Regions from separate parts of the Streptomyces sp. NPDC017095 genome, predicted to be linked through region 1. Evidence: riboswitches for the same ligand, from Rfam matches in the RefSeq annotation. Region 1 holds a riboswitch; each other region holds the start of a gene.

What was found. Region 1 has a riboswitch for cyclic di-AMP ahead of ACH4OA_RS18385 (M23 family metallopeptidase). Riboswitches for the same ligand answer to the same signal wherever they lie in the genome.
Positions count from the first base shown of each region.
Region 2: it holds a riboswitch for cyclic di-AMP, as region 1 does, so the genes downstream of both, ACH4OA_RS19420 (transglycosylase SLT domain-containing protein) here and ACH4OA_RS18385 (M23 family metallopeptidase) in region 1, are expected to answer to the same signal.
Region 3: it holds a riboswitch for cyclic di-AMP, as region 1 does, so the genes downstream of both, ACH4OA_RS09115 (M23 family metallopeptidase) here and ACH4OA_RS18385 (M23 family metallopeptidase) in region 1, are expected to answer to the same signal.

Region 1 is NZ_JBIROU010000008.1:296,370-301,241, forward strand. It holds gene ACH4OA_RS18370 (GNAT family N-acetyltransferase) at 1-293, opposite strand, end outside; gene ACH4OA_RS18375 (HPr family phosphocarrier protein) at 470-751, shown strand; gene ACH4OA_RS18380 (GntR family transcriptional regulator) at 944-1,630, opposite strand; gene ACH4OA_RS18385 (M23 family metallopeptidase) at 1,829-2,584, opposite strand; cyclic di-AMP (ydaO/yuaA leader) riboswitch at 2,597-2,748, opposite strand; gene ACH4OA_RS18390 (M16 family metallopeptidase) at 2,987-4,375, opposite strand; gene ACH4OA_RS18395 (pitrilysin family protein) at 4,372-4,872, opposite strand, start outside.
Region 2 is NZ_JBIROU010000009.1:109,104-113,975, reverse strand. It holds gene ACH4OA_RS19425 (polyprenyl synthetase family protein) at 151-1,161, opposite strand; cyclic di-AMP (ydaO/yuaA leader) riboswitch at 1,866-1,988, shown strand; gene ACH4OA_RS19420 (transglycosylase SLT domain-containing protein) at 1,992-2,474, shown strand; gene ACH4OA_RS19415 (HAD family hydrolase) at 2,516-3,328, opposite strand; gene fahA (fumarylacetoacetase) at 3,590-4,807, shown strand.
Region 3 is NZ_JBIROU010000003.1:642,153-647,024, forward strand. It holds gene ACH4OA_RS09105 (dihydrofolate reductase family protein) at 114-1,247, shown strand; tRNA gene ACH4OA_RS09110 (tRNA-Met) at 1,315-1,388, opposite strand; cyclic di-AMP (ydaO/yuaA leader) riboswitch at 1,697-1,861, shown strand; gene ACH4OA_RS09115 (M23 family metallopeptidase) at 1,874-2,944, shown strand; gene ACH4OA_RS09120 (aldo/keto reductase) at 3,142-4,086, shown strand; gene ACH4OA_RS09125 (PrsW family intramembrane metalloprotease) at 4,155-4,872, opposite strand, start outside.

The DNA.
Region 1 (4,872 bases):
TAGCGTACGGTGGCGATGAACTCGCCGCCGATGGTGGCCGCGAGCCCCACCCGGTCCACGAAGTCGTGGTGCGTGAAGCGGTGGACGTCCTTGGCGGAGAGCCGCGGGTACGGCGCGAAGAAGCGGTAGTACTTCGACTCGTCCGAGACCTGCTCGTAGAAGCTGACCAGGCGGTCGGCGTCATCGACGGTGATGGGCCTGATGCGCGCGGTGCCACCGTCGCGCAGCACCACGTCCGCCTCCCAGTGGGCGGGGTAGTGGTGCCGGTCCTGCCGGTCCGCCGAGGTCTGCATGGGCCCCAGAGTACGGCTCGTGTACGACAATGGCGCGAGGCAGTCCGTGGGGGCGGAACGCCGGACCGAGGCCGCGGTCCGGAGCCGCACCGGGGCGGGACACGGGTCCCCTCCGGGCATGCTTCACGATATGGGAAACTGGTCTAGACAACCTGAACACCGAAGGGCAGCAACACATGGCTGAGCGCCGCGTCAACGTCGGCTGGGCCGAGGGCCTTCACGCCCGCCCCGCCTCCATCTTCGTCCGAGCCGCCACGGCCACAGGCGTCCCGGTGACGATCGCCAAGGCCGGGGGCAACCCCGTCAACGCGGCCTCCATGCTGGCCGTCCTGGGTCTGGGCGCCCAGGGTGGCGAGGAGATCGTCCTCACCTCCGACGCCGAGGGCGCGGACGCCGCCCTGGACCGTCTGGCCAAGCTGGTCGCCGAGGGCCTGGACGAGCTGCCCGAGACGGTCTGACCGTCCGCGCACCGAGGCGGAGCAATACCGGAAGCCGTGCCGTCCGCACCGGATGGCGCGGCTTCCGCGTTTTCCCGGCCGCATTTCCGCCCGGCGCCCGGACGGCCGGTGCCGAGTAATTCCCGGCACCGGGAAAACGGCAGCGGAAAATACCCGCCACCGAATAGCTCTTCTTTGTATACGGTGCCCGTGTTAAAGCCGCAGACCCGATACGTTTACGGCATGTTGCGAAGTCCTCACCCGGTCCCCGGCACGAGTGGAACGCAGCCGGTGCGCGCCCGTGGCCCGCTCGGCGTGCAGCGCCGTCAGCGCCCGCGCGCGCTCGCCGTCCCCGCGCGCCACGGCGTCCACGATGGCGCCGTGCTCCGCCCAGGTCTCCGCCGGGCTCACCGGGGGCTCCACCGTGTACATCCACGCGATCTTGTGCCGCAGCTGGGTCAGCACCGCGGTCAGCGACGGGCTGCCGGACGCCTGCGCCAGGGTCTCGTGGAACCAGCCGCCCAGCGCGCGCAGATCCTCGCTGTGCCCCCTCCTGGCCCGCTCCTGGCCCAGCCGGACCAGGCCGCGCAGCACCTTCAGATGGGCCTCGGTGCGCCGCTGGGCGGCCCGCGCGGCGCCCAGCGGCTCCAGCAGCGTCCGCATCTCCAGCACGTCGGCGGCCTCCTGCTCGGTCGGCTCGGCCACGCACGCGCCCGCGTGCCGGCGCGTCACCACGAAGCCCTCGGCCTCCAGGGTGCGCAGCGCCTCGCGGACGGGGACGCGGGAGACGCCGTAGCGGCGGGCCAGGACTTCCTCGGTGAGGCGGCTGCCGCGCTCGTAGACACCGGCGACGATATCGTCCCGGACAGCGGTGCACACCGAGTGCGCCGGAATACGCATGACCGACCTCCGCCTTAATCCCCGTGAAACGCCGACGATGGACGCGTGTTCCGTGACTCTATGACAATGAGCCGGAATTTCCGACGGCGGGTCGTAATTCATGGATATTTTTTGGTCAGCGGGCCCGGCGGACAGCACGGAATACGGCGAAAGCCCCGGCTCGGAGAGCCGGGGCTGGGAAGGACCGCGCGGGACGCGTCAGATGTGCACGCCGTGGCCGCGGAGGTAGGCGACGGGGTCGACGTCGGAGCCGTACTCGGGAGTCGTGCGCGCCTCGAAGTGCAGGTGCGGCCCGGTGACGTTGCCGGTGGCGCCGGACAGGCCGATCTGCTGGCCCGGGACGACCTGCTGGCCCACGGTGACGCCGATGGACGACAGGTGCCCGTACTGCGTGTACATGCCGTCGGCCATCCGGATCACGATCTGGTTGCCGTAGGCGCCGCCCCAGCCCGTGGAGACGACCGTGCCGGAGCCCACCGCGTGGACGGCCGTGCCGCTGGCCGCGTGGAAGTCGATGCCGGTGTGCGAACCGGAGGACCACAGGGAGCTGCTGGCCCGGTAGGCCGTGGAGACGTAGGAGTGCGCGATGGGGGCGACGAAGGTGTTCAGCCGCTTGCGCTCGGCCTCGCGGGCGGCACGGGCCTTGGCCTGGCGCACCTCCTCGGCCCGCTTGGCGGCGGCCTTCGCGGCGGCCTCCTCGGCCGCCTTCCGCTCGGCGGCCTGCTGCTGCGCGGTGGCCTGGGCGTCGATCAGGCCGGCGACGTCCTCGGTCGCGGCGAGGACCGGGGTGAGGCCGGTCTGGTCCGCGGGGTTCCCGGCGGCGACCGCCGGGGAGGCGGCGAGGGAGCCGAGCACGCCCGTGGTGGTCAGGGCCGCGACGCCGGCCGCCTGCGCGGTGGTCCGCTTGACCCGGCCGGGCTTGCGGTGCTTGCCGGTGGCGCACATGAACGCCATGTGGTGGCTGGTCCTTTCCTTCCCTCTCGCCTACCGGGTTAGCTGACGGGTTCGGAGCAGGAAGGTCTCCTACGGGCCCCCTCGCGGGCGCCCGATTCACCCCAGGGACGTGGGTCCCCGGCTCCCCTGGCTCGCGCCGTACGGGGACTCGGCGATGACTGTCCGGTGCCGCGGGTGCGGCGCACTGCCTGACGAACAGCCCAGGTGACGCTACGGCGGCCCGCTTTCCCACCTCAAACGAATCCGGCTTTTTGTAGCGCATCCCACAGGGCAGACAGGCAACCTCCGCCCCAAAACGGGCACCTGAGGGAGCGAGTGGAACAGTGGAGGCCCTGACGGCCGGTGCACCGTCAGGGCCCCCATGCGCGCTTGCAGTGCCCGCCGCGTACGCCGTGCGGGGCGCTACTCGGCCGACACCACCGTCACTTCACCGATGCCGAGCGCCTCGACCGGTGCCTTGATCTGGGCGGCGTCGCCGACCAGGACGGTCACCAGCCGGTCCACCGGGAAGGCGTTCACGACGGCCGCGGTGGCCTCCACGGTGCCCGTGGCGGCCAACTGCCGGTACAGCGTCGCCTGGAAGTCGTCGGGCAGGTGCTGCTCGACCTGGTCGGCCAGCGTGCTGGCGACGGCCGCCGCGGTCTCGTACTTCAGCGGCGCCACCCCGACCAGGTTCTGTACGGCGACGTCCCGCTCGGCGTCGGTCAGGCCCTCCGCCGCGAGGGTGCGCAGCACCTTCCACAGGTCGTCCAGCGCGGGACCGGTGTTCGGCGTGTCCACGGAGCCGCTGATGGCGAGCATCGCGGCGCCCGTGCCGTCCGGCGCCGAGCGCAGGACCTGGCCGAAGGAGCGCACGCCGTAGGTGTAGCCCTTCTCCTCGCGCAGGACACGGTCCAGACGGGAGGTGAGGGTGCCGCCCAGGCAGTACGTGCCGAGCACCTGCGCGGGCCACACCCGGTCGTGCCGGTCGGGGCCGATCCGGCCGATGAGCAACTGCGTCTGCACGGCGCCGGGCCGGTCCACGATGACCACGCGCCCGGTGTCGTCGGCGGTCACCGGCGGCACCGGCCGGGGCTCGCCCGGCGTGCCGGTCCAGGTGCCGAGGGTGTCGTCGAGCAGCGCGTCCAGGTCGATGCCGGTCAGGTCGCCGACGACCACCACGGTGCCCGTGGCGGGCCGCACATGCCGGTCGTAGAAGGCGCGTACGGCCCCGGCGTCGATCTTCGCGACCGTCTCCTCGGTGCCCTGGCGCGGCCGGGACATCCGGGAAGCCGCCGGGAACAGCTCCCTGGAGAGCTCCTTGGCGGCCCGGCGGGAGGGGTTGGCCAGCTCGTGCGGGATCTCGTCCAGGCGGTTGCGGACGAGGCGCTCGACCTCGCTCTCGGCGAACGCGGGCGCGCGCAGGGCGTCGGCGAGCAGTCCGAGGCCCTTGGCCAGGCGGGAGGCCGGGACCTCCAGGCTGATCCGCACTCCGGGGTGGTCGGCGTGCGCGTCCAGGGTGGCGCCCGCACGCTCCAGCTCCGCGGCGAAGTCCTCGGCGGAGTGCTTGTCGGTGCCCTCGGAGAAGGCCCGCGCCATGATCGTGGCGACACCGTCCAGGCCGGCCGGCTCGGCCTCCAGCGGCGCGTCCAGCAGCACCTCCACGGCGACGACCTGCTGGCCGGGGCGGTGGCAGCGCAGCACGGTCAGGCCGTTGCCGAGCGCGGCGCGCTCGGGGGCCGGGAACGCCCAGGGCCTGGCGTCACCGGGCTGCGGCTGGGGGTGGAACTCCATGGTGGCGAGTTCGGTCACTGGGCCGTCTCCTCGTTCTCGGTCTCGTCGCGGGCCGCCTCTACGGTCGCTTCCTGCTCCGGGTCCTCGGGGATCCCGGTGTCCTCGACGGCCTCCGGGGACTTCGGCTCGTAGACGAGGACGGCGCGGTTGTCGGGCCGCAGGCGGGCCTTGGCGACCTCCTGGACCTCCTCCGGGGTCACCTCCAGGACGCGCTGGACGGCGGTCAGGGCGAGCTGGGGGTCGCCGAACAGGACGGCGAACCGGCACAGTTCGTCGGCGCGGCCGGCGACCGTGCCGAGCCGGTCCAGCCACTCGCGCTCCAGCTGGGCCTGGGCGCGCTCCATCTCCTCGGGCGTCGGGCCCTCGGCGGCGAACCGGGCCAGCTCCTCGTCGATGGCGGCCTCGATCACCGGCACCTCGACGTCACCGGAGGTCTTCACGTCCAGCCAGCCCATGGAGGGCGCGCCGGCCAGCCGCAGCAGCCCGAAGCCGGCGGCCACGGCCGTACGGTCGCG
Region 2 (4,872 bases), on a different contig from region 1:
AGGAGTGGTGATGTCCGTGGTGTCCATATGACCAAATCGGCCGCGCGGAAGCGTCACCCCACGGAGCCAGCCGCGCGTACGCCTGCGGTATGACACGGAACGGCCGCGCCTCCTCCCGACCCCTAGGGGACGGACGATCGCCGGGCGGGGTCAGCCCGCGCGGTGCACCACCGCGTCGCACAGCTCGGTCAGCGCGGCCTTGGCGTCGCACTCGGTGAGCGGGGCCAGCGCGGCCCGCGCCTCCTCCGCGTACCGGATCGTGTCCCGGCGGGCCTGCTCCAGCGCGGGGTGCGTGCGCAGCCCGGCCAGCGCCTCGGCGTGCCGGGCGTCGTCGCTGAGGTCGGAGTCCAGCAGTTCGCACAGCGCGACGTCCTCGGGCAGGCCCAGCCGGGCGGCCCGCTCGCGCAGCCGGAGCACCGGCAGGGTCGGGATGCCCTCGCGCAGGTCGGTGCCCGGGGTCTTGCCGGACTCGTGGGAGTCGGAGGCGATGTCCAGGACGTCGTCCGCGAGCTGGAAGGCGACGCCGAGCCGTTCGCCGTACTGGGTGAGCACGTCGACGACCCGCTCGTCGGCGCCGGACATCATCGCGCCGAACCGGCACGCCACCGCGACCAGGGAGCCCGTCTTGCCGGCCAGCACGTCCAGGTAGTGCTCGACCGGGTCGCGGCCGTCGGAGGGGCCCGCGGTCTCCAGGATCTGACCGGTGACCAGCCGTTCGAAGGCCAGGGCCTGCACCCGGACCGCCTCCGGGCCGAGGTCGGCGAGGATGTGGGAGGCGCGGGCGAAGAGGAAGTCGCCGGTGAGGACCGCGACGGAGTTGCCCCAGCGCGTGTTGGCGCTGTCCACGCCCCGGCGCACGGCCGCCTCGTCCATGACGTCGTCGTGGTAGAGCGTGGCCAGGTGGGTCAGCTCCACGACCACGGCCGACGGCACGACGCCCGGTGCGTAAGGGTCGCCGAACTGGGCCGCGAGCATCACGAGAAGGGGCCGGAACCGCTTCCCGCCGGCCCGGACGAGGTGCTGAGCGGCCCCGGTGATGAACGGGACCTCGCTCTTGGTGGCCTCGAGCAAGCCTTCCTCGACAGCCGTCAATCCGGCCTGGACATCGGCTTCCAGAGCCTGGTCCCGCACGCTCAGCCCGAACGGCCCGACGACGGTCACGAGGGGTCTCCTGTCTGCTGGTGTCTGCTGGCGATTACACGGTTTGTCGATAGGTCGCTGCCATCACTCAAGTCAGCGTATCCGGTCCCGTTTCGATCACCGATAGCGCCCACCCGTCCAGCTTGGGTGGTATCGGATCATGGCGGGCATAGTTTTGATCACATAGTAATACTCCACTTCCCTCACGACCCGGACTCCGGGTTCGAATCGCCCTAACACCCCTAATCCCCCATGTCTGATTTGACGTCATTTGCTATTTCGTGAATTGGGTCACCCGGCCGACGGACCCACCCCACCCGCCACACCGCCGACCGCCCGTTGCCTGTCGGCGAGTTGAGGATTGGCGACCGCAAAGGATCAAGTACCCCATACAGCGGTGATCAAGGTCAAATAGCGCCTTAAGCGCATCCGGTACTTGTTCCCGACATGTGCTCTCGCATACGTTCCGGGCCGTCGGGCGGACGCCGAATCCTGCCGCCGCCCGCGTAACCCATCGACGAACTCATTCGTACGGCAGGAGCGGGGGACCCAGGTAAGCCGCCGTCCCGGCGCGGCACGTGCCGCGTCGGGACGGCTTGGGTCTGTCGTTTGGATCAGGCCGGATCAGGGAGCGGGGTCTGGTGCCGTGCATCGCAAGGCGGAGGAGGGCGCCATGGCGGAGCCATGGCAACCGACGACAACGCGGCGAGGTGCGGTGCCAGGACCCGCGAGCCCGGCCTGATCCAAACGAGAGGCCCTAGGGGTGAAGCCGTGCCTCCTCCAGGGCACGGCCGGGCGCCTCCCCGCCCGAACCCGACAGCTCACCTCGCAGGCGCCGGAGAGGATTCCCCATGCCTGCCGCCGCTCAGCACACCCGCAACACCCGGCTCGTCCGCGCCGTCGCCGCCGCCTGCACCGGTGCGGCCGTCCTCGCCCTGCCGCTGATCGGCGCGACCGGCGCCGCCGCGGCCACCACCGCCGCCCCGGCGTCCGCCACCACCCCCGCCGGCTACCCGAACACCCTCGACGGCTGGATCCGCGAGTCCCTCGCGATCATGGGCCAGAAGGGCATCCCGGGCACCTACAACGGCATCTACCGCAACGTGATGCGCGAGTCCTCGGGCAACCCGGCGGCCATCAACCTCTGGGACTCCAACGCCGCCAAGGGCATCCCGTCCAAGGGCCTGCTCCAGGTCATCGACCCGACGTTCAACGCCTACCACGTCGCCGGAACGTCCTTCGACATCTACGACCCGGTCGCGAACATCACCGCCGCCTGCAACTACGCGGCCGCGCGGTACGGATCGATCGACAACGTCTTCGGCGCCTACTGACCGGCACCGGCCGGTGTCCCCGGACACCACCGCGGGCCCGGTCAGCCGGCCGGGAACAGTCTTTCGAGGACGACAGCGACGCCGTCGTCCTCGTTCGACGCGGTGACCTCGTCCGCCACCGCCTTCAGCTCGGGATGCGCGCCGGCCATGGCGACACCGCGCGCGGCCCAGTCGAACATCGGGATGTCGTTGGGCATGTCACCGAAGGCGAGGGCCCGTTCGGCGCCGATCCCCAGCCGCTCGGCGGCCAGCGCCAGTCCGGTCGCCTTCGTCACCCCGCCCGGCTGGAGCTCCACGGTGCCCGGCCCCGACATGGTGACCGTCGCCAGCGAGCCCACCACGGAGCGCGCCACGGCCGCCAACTCGTCGTCGGACAGCCCGGCGTGGCGCAGCAGCACCTTGCTGATGGGCGCGCTCCACAGCTCGGCCCGCCGGCCGACGCGGACCGCGGGCAGCGTCGGGTGGGGCATCCGGTAGCCGGGCTCGATGAGCGTGCGCCCGTCCACGCCGTCCTGGTCGACCGCCGCGTACACCTGCCCCACCTCCGCCTCGATCTTGCCGAGCGCGGTCTCCGCCAGCTCCCGCTCCAGCCGCACCGACCACAGCAGCCGGCCGGCCCCGGCGTCGTAGACCTGTGCTCCCTGTCCGCACACCGCAAGACCCGTGCAGCCCAGGCGCGCGAGCAGGGACCGCACCCGCGGGGCCGGGCGGCCCGTCACGACCAGATGCCGGGCCCCGGCCCGCGCCACCCGTGCGAGCGCGGCCAGCGACCGGTCGGAGACGGTGTCGTCGCCGCGCAGCAGCGTCCCGTCCAGGTCGGTGGCGATCAGTGCATATGCCGGGGTGGGTGCCATGATCAGAGAATACGGACACCGCGCCCCGCCGACTCACCCGTCTTTGCGCCTACTTGTGTGCCGTCCGGCCCGAAATACCCTGCGGGGACGCCCTCCTGGCGGCCGGGACCGGCGCAAGCCGCCGGCGGACCCGGTGCCGGCCTCCCTTCCGGGGCCCGCCGTGCGGCACTGCCCATGACACGCATCTCGGCCGTAACGTGTGGCGCGACCACATGGAACGCATCGCCATGCACGGCCCGGATGAGAGTGAGGCAGCACCCCATGCCCCCCTTCGACGTCCCCGAGGGCGACCCCTTCGGCCCGCACAACCTCCCCTACGGCGTGTTCTCGCCCGCCGGCAGCACGGAGCGGAGGATCGGCGTCCGGCTCGGGAACCACGTCCTGGACGCGGGCGCCGCCGCCGCGGCCCTCGGCTCGCCCCACCAGCCGCTGCTCGCCCGGCCCACCCTGAACCTGCTGCTGGCCGCCGGCCCCGCCGCCTGGTCGGAGGTGCGGCGCGCCGTCACGTCCTGGGTCACGGACCCGGCGCACCGCGCGGCCGTCGAGCCGCTGTTCCACCCCTTGTCCGAGGTGGCCCTGCACCTGCCCTTCGAGGTGGCGGACTACGTCGACTTCTACGCCTCGGAGCACCACGCCCGCAACGTCGGCCGGATCTTCCGCCCGGACGCCGAGGACTCCCTCACCCCCAACTGGAAGCACCTGCCGATCGGTTACCACGGCCGCTCCGGCACGGTCGTCGTCTCGGGCACGGACGTCGTACGGCCGGCCGGGCAGCGCAAGGGCCCGGCCGACCCCGCGCCCGTCTTCGGCCCGTCGGTCCGGCTGGACATCGAGGCCGAGGTCGGTTTCGTCGTGGGCGTGCCGTCGCGGCCGGGCAGCCCGGTCCCGCTCGGCGCGTTCCGGGAGCACGTCTTCGGGCTGTGCCTGCTGAACGACTGGTCCGCACGGGACGTCCAGGCCTGGGAGTACGTCCCGCTCGGCCCGTTCCTCGGCAAGTCCTTCGCCACCTCGGTGTCGGCGTGGATCACCCCGCTGGAGGCGCTGGAGCACGCCCGCGTGGCACCTCCGGAGCGCACGCACCCGCTGCTGCCCTACCTGGACGACTCGGCGCCCGGCATCGAACCGGGCGGCTACGACCTCCGTATCTCCGTCGCGGTCAACGGCCACGTGGTCGCCGAGCCGCCGTTCTCCACCATGTACTGGACCGCCGCCCAGCAGCTCGCGCATATGACGGTCAACGGCGCCTCGCTGCGCACGGGCGACCTGTACGGCTCGGGCACGGTGAGCGGCCCCGCCGCACGCCAGCGCGGCTCGCTGCTGGAGCTGACCTGGAACGGCCGCGACCCCCTCGACCTCCCGGACGGCAAGCGCACGTTCCTGGAGGACGGGGACACGGTGACCCTGTCGGCCTGGGCGCCCGGCCCGGACGGCCGCCGGGTGGGACTGGGCGAGGTCGGCGGACGGGTCGTACCGAACTGAGCGGCACCCCGGCCGGCCACGCGCGGCCGGCCGGGGCACGCGCGCGTGACCCTGTCGGTGCGCGG
Region 3 (4,872 bases), on a different contig from region 1:
ACGGCCGTGCCACCGCCCGCCCCGAAGAAGCCACTTCCGCCCCGGAAGAATCCGCTGTTCGCCCCGGAACCGTCCGTCCGGAAGAATCCGTCCGCCCCGGAAGAAAGAGCGCCATGCCCCTGCCGTACGTGCTGCTGTCCGCCGCCGTCTCCCTCGACGGCTGTCTGGACGACACCGGCCCCGAGCGGCTCCTGCTGTCCAGCCCGGCCGACTTCGACCGGGTCGACGAGGTGCGGGCCTGGGCCGACGCCGTCCTCGTCGGCGCCGGCACCCTCCGCGCCGACAACCCGCGCCTGCTGGTCAACTCCGCCGGGCGGCGCGCGGCCCGGCGGGCGGCGGGCAGACCGGAGTACCCGCTGAAGGTCACCGTCACCGGTTCCGGCGATCTCGACCCGGCGGCGCGCTTCTGGCACACCGGCGGCGACAAGCTGGTCTGCACGACCGACCGGGGCGCCGCACGGGCCGCCCGGCTCCTCGGCCGCACCGCCGACGTCGTCCCGCTCGGCCCCGCCCTGGACTGGCGGACCCTGCTGGAGCACCTGCGCGACGTGCGCGGGGTGGAGCGCCTGATGGTCGAGGGCGGCGGCACGGTCCACACCCAGCTCCTCCAGCAGGGTCTCGCCGACGAACTCCAGCTCGTCCTCGCCCCGCTGTTCGTCGGCGACCCCGCCGCCCCGCGGCTGTTCGGACCCGGCGCCTACCAGGGCGGACGGCTGCGGCTGCTCGATACCCGCCGGATCGAGGACGTGGTCCTCATGCGGTACGCGCCCACGGCCCCCGGCGCCGGCCCGGACGCCACCGCCGCCGACCGCCACTGGCTGCGCACCGCCTGCGACCTCGCGGCCCTGTGCCCGCCCTCGGAGACGGCGTTCAGCGTCGGCGCGGTGGTGGTCGCGGCGGACGGCACGGAACTGGCCCGGGGCCACTCGCGCGAGGGCGGCGATCCCGTGGTGCACGCGGAGGAGGCCGCGCTCGCCAAGACCGATCCGGCCGATCCCCGGCTGCCCGGCGCCACGGTCTACAGCAGCCTGGAGCCGTGTGCCCGCCGCGCCTCCCGGCCCGCGCCCTGTGCCGAGCTGATCCTGCGGGCGGGGGTACGCCGGGTGGTCACCGCCTGGCGGGAGCCCGACACGTTCGTGACCGCGGCGGACGGGACGGGTGTGCTGACGGCCGCGGGCGCCCGGGTCGTCGTACTGCCGGAGCTGGCGGGCCTGGCCAAGGCGCCGAACGCCCATCTGCCGGGCTGAGCCCCCGGGCACGCGGGGAAACACCGAGGGCCCGGAATCCACTGGATTCCGGGCCCTCGGCCTTCAGTAGCGGGGACAGGATTTGAACCTGCGACCTCTGGGTTATGAGCCCAGCGAGCTACCGAGCTGCTCCACCCCGCGTCGTTGTGACTCCAGTGTACGTCATCCACAGGGGTGCTCGCACATCGCTTCTCCGCGGCCCGCCGTGCGTCACGGAGGGTGATCGGACGGGCGCCGTGCGCATAACAACTGAGTCACCATCAAAACCCGGGGTGACTGCTGAACATTCCCGGGCGTCGGTCAACTCGTCGGGTTTGCCGGGGTATTGAGGGATAACTCCACCACCGAAAACGGTAATGATCACGCTGAACGGCTTGGAAAGTGACTGGCAAGTCTATTAACGTTCGATAACGCAGCGCGGTCGTCCCAGCCGTCACAGAAGGCGGCTCCGCGCGCACGCGCCGAATCCCGCAAGGGAACCGGGGAACCACCATTTTGGGGTGAATCACGCGGGTACCGCAGTGGACTCAGGGGAGCCCACGACCGGTATACGCGCGTAGGAGACCTTCCTGCTCCGAACCCGTCAGCTAACCCGGTAGGCGGAGGAAGGAAAGGAGCGCGCCCGCGTGGCGTCCAACCGGCCTGCCCCCGAAGCCCTGTCCATACCGGCACAGCGCGAGTCCGAGCCCGAGATCTTCGGCTACGGCGCCCACCCCGCCGACGACGGCCCGTGGGAGGAGTGGAACCCCACCGAGGAATCCGTCGCCCCGGTCCGCGGCCGGCACCGGGTCGCCAAGCAGCGCGGCGGCTTCGCGCGCAGCTCCACCGTCCTCGGCGTCGGCGTCATCGCCGCGGTCGGCGCGGGCGGCATGGCCAGCGCCAACTCCGGCAAGCCGCCGGTACCCCTCGCCCTGCCCGACCTGCCCTCCGTGGGCTCCCTCTTCGACGACGGCTCCGCCGACGACCAGGCGTCCGAGGCCACCGCGACCGCCGCGCTCAGCACCGTCGCCGTGGCCGCCGGGGACACCCGGGGCGACGCCGACGCGGGCGAACTGCTGCGCAGCCGGATCATGGCGCAGGCCGAGCAGCAGCAGGGCCAGGCCGACAGCAAGGCCACCGCCGCCGCGCTCGCCGCCGTCGGGAAGCAGAGCGCCGAGGCCGCCGCGCAGGCCGAGAAGGAGGCCGCCGCCGAGGCCGTCGCCGCCCAGCACAAGGCGCAGGCCGACGCCGAGAAGGCCAAGGCGCAGGCCGAGAAGGCGGCGCAGGAGAAGCGGCTGGCCGAGCTGGCCAAGCAGTACGCGCTGCCGACCTCCGCCTACACGATCACCGCCACGTTCGGTCAGGGCGGGACCATGTGGTCCTCCGGCCACCACACCGGTCTGGACTTCGCCGCCGCCGCCGGCACCCTGATCAAGGCCGTGCACAACGGCACGATCACCGAAGCGGGCTGGGCCGGCTCCTCCTACGGCTACCGCACGATCCTGACCCTGGACGACGGCACCGAGCTGTGGTTCTGCCACCAGTCCTCGATCAACGTCACCGCCGGCCAGAAGGTCGCCACCGGCGAGGTCATCGGCCGCGTCGGCTCCACCGGCAACGTCACCGGGGCGCACCTGCACCTGGAGGTCCACCCCGGCGGCGCGCCCGCCGGCATCGACCCGATGGCGTGGCTGCGCGACAAGGGCCTCAACCCCTGACCCGCCCCTGACCCGGGTCCCTCGACCGGACCGGTCCGGGCTCGCGGGCCCGGGTCCCGCACCGGTCCTGATCAGGTTCTGGTCCGGTCCCGGCCCGGTCTGATCCGGGCGGCGGGCCTCCGCTCCCGCCGCCCGCGCCGTGAAACCCGGCGCCGGGGGCGGGATGCGATCGCCCGCCGCCGGCGTTGGCACCGGGTATGACGTCACTTCGTACACTCGGCTCCTCCGACCTCGAGGTCTTCCCGCTCTCCCTCGGCGGCAACGTGTTCGGCTGGACGGCCGACGAGCAGACCTCCTTCGCCGTCCTCGACGCCTACACGGCCGCGGGCGGCAACTTCATCGACACCGCCGACGTCTACTCGGCCTGGGTTCCCGGCAACAAGGGCGGCGAGTCCGAGACGATCATCGGCAAGTGGCTCGCGGAGCGCGGCAACCGCTCCGACGTGGTCATCGCGACCAAGGTCAGCCAGCATCCCGAGTTCCAGGGCCTGTCCGCCGGCACCGTCAAGGCCGCCGCCGACGCCTCCCTGCGCCGTCTGGGCACCGACTACATCGACCTGTACTACACCCACTTCGACCAGCCCGAGGTGCCGGTCGAGGAGATCATCGGCGCGCTGGACGAGCTGGTGAAGGCCGGCAAGGTCCGGCACATCGCCGCCTCCAACATCAGCGCCGAGCGCCTGGAGGAGTCCCTCGGCTTCTCCGACCGCGAGGGCCTCGCCCGCTACGTCGCCGTCCAGCCGCACTACAACCTGGTCTCCCGCGACACCTACGAGGGCGCGCTCCAGGACGTCGCCGGCCGCGAGGGCCTGTCCGCCGTCCCGTACTTCGCGCTCGCCTCGGGCTTCCTGACCGGCAAGTACCGGCCCGGTACGACCGTCGACAGCGCCCGGGCCGGCCAGGCCCAGGCCCACGCGGACTCCGCGCGCGGCCAGAAGGTGCTGGCGGCCCTGGACGAGGTCGCCGCGGCCCACGAGGCCCCGGTCGCCACGGTCGCGCTGGCCTGGCTGGCCGCCCAGCCGACGGTCACCGCCCCGATCGCCTCGGCGCGCACGGTGGAGCAGCTCCCGGCGCTGCTCGGCGTGGCGGAGCTGAAGCTGACGGAGGCCGAGGTGGCCAAGCTGACGGAGGCGTCGGCCTAGAACGTCTCGTTCGGATCATGCCGGGCCGCACCCGTCCGGACCGGCCGGGGCGGCCGCACGCGGTCCGGCTACGTCCGGTACGGGTTGTACGCGGGGTACGGCACCGCCGGATACCCGTACCCGTAGGCCACCGGCCCCGCGTACACCGGCCGGGCCGGTGCCGAGGCCCGGGCCGCGTACTCCAGCGCCGGCCGGGCCACGTGCCGGCGCTGCCACAGCTCGTCCAGCAGCTCCCGCTCCCGCACGGTGAAGTCCGCCCCGACCCTGCCCGCGCGCCCGCGCCGCCGCAGGAGCGCCAGCGAGGTGGCGTACCCCTCGTACCGGGCCACCTCCCGCGCCGCCGGGCGGCCGTGGTGGTGCCGGGCGTAGTCCCGGGCCATCCGGCGCGCCGCCATCGAGCCGAGCGTGAACGGCTCGGCCGGACCGATCCAGCCGGCCGCCGCGTACGCCGGCAGCTCCGCCCGCACAGTGCGCAGCTCCCGCTGCCGGGTCCGGACCGCGAGCCAGGTCAGCAGCCCGAACGCGGGCACCATGAAGGCGCCGTAGACGGCGAAGAAGCCGTACTCGCCGAAGGTGGCCGAGCCGTTCCAGAAGGCGTGCATGCCCATCGCGAGGAGCAGTCCGCCGGCCGGCAGCAGGACGCGCCGCACGTGCTGCCGGTCGGCGGACAGCGCGGCGATGCCGAAGCCGATGCCGGTGAGGACGGTGAACAGCGGGTGCGCGAACGGGGACATCACGATGCGCACGAAGAAGGTGGCGGCGGTGACGGAGGCGATGCCGCGCCCG